DNA from 2 places in the Paraburkholderia graminis genome. Region 2 is predicted to be linked to the other one. Evidence: predicted binding sites of a transcription regulator. Region 2 holds the regulator's gene; the other holds the start of a gene.
The links. Region 2 encodes LexA, which represses DNA repair genes until DNA is damaged. Its sites were predicted from a motif close to ACTGTATNNNNATACAGT; they were not measured.
Positions count from the first base shown of each region.

Region 1 (3,160 bases), 410 kb from region 2:
GAGCGCATCCGCGTTATCGACGCGCGACGGCAATTCGAGCTGCGCATGAAACGACGCGGGCGCGCGAAACGATTCGCGCGGATCGGGGCGCGTGCCATACGCCTGCGCCAGCAGGTCCAGAATGCCGCCGCCAAACCGCCGGACCACGCCCGCTCTGGGCAATTGACGCAAATCGGCGAGGGTCGTGCATCCGACATGCACGAACGCGTCGCGATGCGTTTGCGCAACCGGCAGCAGCGACACGGGCAAACGGTCGAACACACGCGTGAGCGAAGTCTCCTTTACCACATGCCAGCGGCGCCCCTGCCGGTTGGCGCGTGCCTGCGCCAATAACCAGGCGCCCCACGCCGTAGGCGCACACGCGATACGCGCGGTATAACCGAATTCCGCGACCGTGGACGACACCCGCGACAACAAGGCTCGCAAGCCACCGAACAACCTCAAGCCAGAGCCGACTTCCAGCAGCAAGGTATGCGTGTCGGCCAGCGAGACCTTCGGCGTGTACGTCAACAGGGCAAGCGCGATTGCTTCGAATGCCTGAGTTTCGCGGGTGGCGTCGGCGGTGAGCAGTTTGAGCCCCGGCGCCAAAGCCAGCGCGTAGGAACGCGAATGGCCGGGTTGCACACCGGCGCGCAAGGCATCGACGTCCGGCAGCAGAATATGTGCGTGGTCAGCGAGCGCATAGCAGTGCGCGTCGGCGATGTTTCCGGCATCGCACGGCGGGTTTGCGTCGCGGCTCGGCTCACACCGATTCTGCTTCGCGGACGAACCATCCGGAAGCGATGTCAGCGGCTTTACCGCTTCCAGCGACAAGAGAGGCAATGCGACGGCGATCCACAACATGTTGAGTCTCTAATCCTTGATGGCTGCTTGCTCCGTTCGCGGGTAACAAAACGCCTTGCAGCGGCAGAACGAGACGAAGCGGCTCGGCAAGCGGCGGCCCGCGGCGCTTGAAGATGTCAATCGACAGGCCAATCTCCTGCAACCACTGACGACGGTTGATCGTCTCGGCATTAGCCGGCAAAAGCGGCTCGCAGATCATGCGTAATGGCGCTGGCGACGATTGCGCAGCGGCCTCTACAGGGCGCATCAAAAATGCCAATGAAGCCGATTCTTGAGCCGCGACCTGCAAGCGCCTGACTTTATCGGCGCGTGCATTCGACAACCACACCAGAACCGCGCCGATGCCGTCCTGCTTCAATGCCTGAGTGGCGGCCCAAAGAGCCTTGTCTTCGTTCGAGCGCACCCATAGCACGCGCTCGACATCGATGTCCCACGCCTTCAATGCCGCCGCGCTCGGCTGAAAAGGAGGTGCCACAAGCATCACATGCCGCCCCGCCTGCTTCGTGAGATGACCAAGCGCGTAGGCCAGCAAGCGCATTTCGCCCGCGCCCCAATGCTCGACCAGCAGTTCCGTCACACCACCGGCGGGCCAGCCTCGTCCGGGCAATACGCGATCCAGCGCGGTGTGGCCACTCGGGACCACACGCGAATCCACCTCGGCAAGCTCGTTGCCCTGCCACATTTGACGCCGCAATTGCGACGACAGCGGAGTTGTCACAAGCTGAATCGCTGCTGCCATAGACCACTCGTTCCATTGAAAATGCTCCGCCCTGCCCGATCTCGATCGAGTAGGGACGACGAGTCATCACTGTATATTTATACAGTATTTTGATGGTGATGTTAAGGCGAGGAAGCGGTACGGAGGTCCCGGTGGAATAAGGAAAAGCGGCTTGGGAATGGATACGATTGGTCTGGGGGAATGGAGCTTTAGCGCTTGGAGGATGCCGATAGGACAGAGTGCAAGAAGGAGTTGCGCCGCGCCGCACGTGGCGTTCACCGCGCACGAACACGCCGTATCCGGTCGCGATGACGGTGAGGACCGGCGCGCTGACCTGGCAGCTCGATCCGCTGATGGACGATCAGGAACTGGACTCGCGGCAGTCCACCGGCGCGGTGTACTGGGAAGGCGCGGCGCGGGTGAGCCGCGATGGCGCGGAGCTCGGGCGGGCGTATCTGGAGCTGACCGGCTATGCGGGCGCTCTGCGCATGGGCGGGCCGTGACGGCGCCGCATTTTCCAGCGCTGTAAACGCAGAAACCCCACCTTTTCGGGGTGGGGTTTCTGACACTGCTGGGGAGCCTGACGATTACCTACTTTCACACGGGTAATCCGCACTATCATCGGCGTGGAGTCGTTTCACGGTCCTGTTCGGGATGGGAAGGGGTGGGACCGACTCGCTATGGTCATCAGGCATGACTTGTTGTTATGCTGGGTTTTGGGCCAACACAACCAATCGGGAAGAAGTAGTTTCTGGTGATGCTCACCAGGGTAAAGCTGTTGGGGCTGTGTTGTTCGAGGCACAACATCGATCACTCAACCGTGCGTCCTGTTCTCCCTGGCGGGGAGTTCCAGCGCATCCCCTTCGGGGATCGGACCAGTGTAGGCGCCAAAGCGCCAACGCTGGTCGAGACACACCTGTTATAGGATCAAGCCTTACGGGCAATTAGTATCAGTTAGCTGAACGCATTACTGCGCTTACACACCTGACCTATCAACGTCCTGGTCTTGAACGACCCTTCAAGGGGCTCGAAGCCCCGGGGATATCTCATCTTAAGGCGAGTTTCCCGCTTAGATGCTTTCAGCGGTTATCTCTTCCGAACATAGCTACCCGGCGATGCCACTGGCGTGACAACCGGTACACCAGAGGTTCGTCCACTCCGGTCCTCTCGTACTAGGAGCAGCCCCCTTCAAATATCCAGCGCCCACGGCAGATAGGGACCAAACTGTCTCACGACGTTTTAAACCCAGCTCACGTACCTCTTTAAATGGCGAACAGCCATACCCTTGGGACCGGCTACAGCCCCAGGATGAGATGAGCCGACATCGAGGTGCCAAACACCGCCGTCGATATGAACTCTTGGGCGGTATCAGCCTGTTATCCCCAGAGTACCTTTTATCCGTTGAGCGATGGCCCTTCCATACAGAACCACCGGATCACTATGACCTGCTTTCGCACCTGCTCGACTTGTCGGTCTCGCAGTTAAGCACGCTTATGCCATTGCACTATCAGCACGATTTCCGACCGTACCTAGCGTACCTTCGTACTCCTCCGTTACACTTTGGGAGGAGACCGCCCCAGTCAAACTGCCTACCATGCA
Region 1 is NZ_CP024934.1:1,341,148-1,344,307, reverse strand. Features, by position in the region: gene CUJ91_RS06120 (Y-family DNA polymerase) at 1-843, opposite strand, end outside; gene imuA (translesion DNA synthesis-associated protein ImuA) at 743-1,582, opposite strand; partial or broken gene CUJ91_RS06110 (lipocalin family protein) at 1,819-2,064, shown strand; rRNA gene rrf (5S ribosomal RNA) at 2,140-2,253, opposite strand; rRNA gene CUJ91_RS06100 (23S ribosomal RNA) at 2,485-3,160, opposite strand, start outside.
Region 1: imuA (translesion DNA synthesis-associated protein ImuA) is a predicted target of LexA. The motif match lies at 1,651-1,668, and genes of this name have one in related genera.

Region 2 (3,160 bases):
GCGACGCCGATCATCGCGCCGATCGCGGCCAATGGGTTGCCGTTTCCGCGCGAGTCGAGCCGCCGCGTCAGCAAACCCGTCACCTGCTGCTTGAGGCTTTCGCGCAACGCCGGGAAATCGACGTACTGATTCACCGTCTGCGCGTCGCGCGCGTCGGCGGCGCGTTTGAGGTTGTTGAGCGCGATATACGGCGATGCATAGCCAAAGCCCAAGCCGGCGATTATCGCGATGACGATCAGCGCGACGACAAGCGGACGAGCACCGCGCTTCTTGCGTATTGATACTGCTGCCATGGGCCGGGATTCTCCATCAGGTGAGATCGAACGTGGACCGGCGTTGCGCCGAAACGATCCCCACTCATGATTCCCGTTCGATGCGACGAACGACGTTTCCCGCAACGCGCCCGCACACCTTACCGCACATCAGGACTCGAACACCGCGCCCTGGACGTTGGTTTCGTCGGCGATGCAACGGTCGATCATTCTGCACACCGCGTCCATGGTGCCGACCATGATGAGCCGCGACGGCCCGTGATAAACCCGCACCGGCGCGCGACGCGCCGGCTCCGCGGTGTTGAGCCCGGAATTCAGCGACACCCGCGCGAACGCCGGCAACGACGACGGCAACAAAGACGCCTGTAAGGATGACGAAGCGGCATGCGCACCGGAGCCGTTCACCGGCGAATCGAACAGCGACGCAGTGGCGGCCGTGGATGCTTCAATCAGTGAGCAGGGCACCAGCTTGCGCAGATGGCGCAAACGGCCGAACTGGCGAAACGGCAACAGGCGGGCAAGGCGTTCCATGAGGCTCTCCGGGCGATTCAACGTGTGTGCTGCGGTAGTGAGTGGCAGGCGAGGGTTGATCCGCCTGTGTACGGTGTACTGACAGGCGACCAACCCGGCAGGCGCGATCAGAACTCGCCGGGGCGAATCAGACCGACAGCAATGCCTTCCAGCGCGAAGTCCGCACTGCCTGTCTCAACGAAGATGTTTTCGTAATCGGGGTTCTCGGCGATCAGCTCGATACCGTTCGGCCGGCGCTTCAGGCGCTTGACCGTGACGTCGTCGCCGAGGCGGGCAATGATGATCTGGCCGTCTTTCGCCTCGCTTCTTTTCTGCACCGCGAGCAGATCGCCGTCGAAGATGCCCGCGTCGCGCATGGACAGGCCGCGCACCTTCAGCAGGTAGTCGGGCTTGCTCGAGAACAGCGCCGGGTCGCACGCATAGTGCTGCGCGATATGTTCCTGCGCGAGGATCGGGCTACCGGCCGCGACCCGCCCGATGAGCGGCAGCGACAGTTGCATGATGCTCGGATGCGGCAGCGTGAACTGATGCTGGGTGCCGTCCTGTCCGAAGTCCTGGCTGGGCAGCAGACGGATGCCGCGCGACGCGCCGGCGGCGAGTTCGATCACGCCCTTGCGGGCAAGCGCCCGCAAATGCTCTTCGGCCGAGTTGGCAGAGCTGAAGCCCAGCTCGGCGGCGATCTCCGCGCGGGTGGGCGGAAAGCCGGTGCGTTCGATCGCCCGGCGGATCAGATCGAAAACCTGCTGCTGTCGTGCGGTGAGTTTTGTCATGGCGCCACTGTATGTATGAACAGGTGACTGTATTTTTATACAGTATTCGGCGCAATTCAAGCTTTACTTTAAGTTCGCGCTCAAGCACCGCGCTGCAACGTCGTCAATCGACGTCAAAACATCGGTTTGCATGCCGCAACGCCTTGTCTGGCTGCCATTACCACTTTTGCGTATTAAAAAATGAGGAAACATTATTTTTAATGATGAAAGCCCTTCGATAGACTGGCCTCCAGTCGCGCTCATGTGCACGTGACCCGACGCAAAACAACACCACTCGCAGCTTTAGCGGACCAACACGCGGAGAACAGGACATGAATCATCGGAACACGGGGCGGGCACGGACTACCCATAAGGCGCGGAGCATCATCGCCGCGCTCGCATTCGGCGCGGCGGCCGCGCTCGGCGTAATTGGCACAATCGGCCAGGCGCAAGCCGCCGACAACACGCTGCTGAACGTTTCCTACGACCCGACCCGCGAGCTCTATCAGGACGTGAACCAGGCGTTCGGCAAGGAGTGGAAGGCGAAGACCGGCGAAACCATCACGTTCAAGCAGTCGCATGGCGGCTCGGGCGCGCAGGCTCGCTCGGTGCTCGACGGCCTGCAGGCCGACGTCGTGACGCTTGCGCTCGCCTACGACATCGACGCGCTCGCCAACAAGGGCTTGATCGACAAGAACTGGCAGAAGCGCCTGCCCGACAACGCATCGCCTTATACGTCGACGATCGTGTTCCTGGTGCGCAAGGGCAACCCCAAGCACATTAAGGATTGGGACGATCTGACGAAGCCGGGCGTGTCGATCGTGACGCCGAATCCGAAGACCTCGGGCGGCGCGCGCTGGAACTACCTGGCCGCGTGGGCGTACGCCGCGCATCAGCCGGGCGGCAACGACCAGAAGGCCAAGGAATTCGTCGGCAAGCTCTACAAGAATGCGGGCGTGCTCGATTCGGGCGCGCGCGGCGCGACCACCAGCTTCGTGCAACGCGGGATCGGAGACGTGCTGATCGCGTGGGAAAACGAGGCGTTCCTGTCGATCAAGGAATTCGGCACGGACAAGTTCGAAATCGTCGTGCCGTCGGTGAGTATTCTGGCCGAGCCGCCGGTCGCGGTGGTGGACAAGGTCGTCGACAAGCACGGCACGCGCAAGCTCGCCGAGGCGTATCTAAACTTCCTGTACAGCCAGGAAGGCCAGGAAATCGCCGCGAAGAACTTCTACCGTCCGCGTTCGAACAAGGTGCCGGCCGAGTTGACCGCGAAGTTTCCGAAGCTGAAGCTCTACACGGTCGACGATTCGTTCGGCGGCTGGACCAACGCGCAAAAGACGCACTTTGCCGACGGCGGCGTGTTCGATTCGATCTATCAGCCGCAGTAAGTAGCATCGTCCAGGTCCGCGCCGCAACCCGGCGCGGACAGGGCAAACGCGACGCGCCGTCAGGCGTCGTGAAGGAGCGCGCCGCGGGCGCGCTTTTGGCCGATCGGGACGCCGAGGCCTGCAACACGAGCATCAACTGAAAGAGTACGAGCATGACGACGTTGACCTTCCGAAAGCCGAGCGCGTTGCCCGGTTTTGGCCTGACCCTCGGCATCAC
Region 2 is NZ_CP024934.1:1,752,916-1,756,075, forward strand. Features, by position in the region: gene CUJ91_RS07835 (DUF2939 domain-containing protein) at 1-293, opposite strand, end outside; gene CUJ91_RS07840 (hypothetical protein) at 423-803, opposite strand; gene lexA (transcriptional repressor LexA) at 911-1,573, opposite strand; gene CUJ91_RS07850 (sulfate ABC transporter substrate-binding protein) at 1,885-2,943, shown strand; gene cysT (sulfate ABC transporter permease subunit CysT) at 3,096-3,160, shown strand, end outside.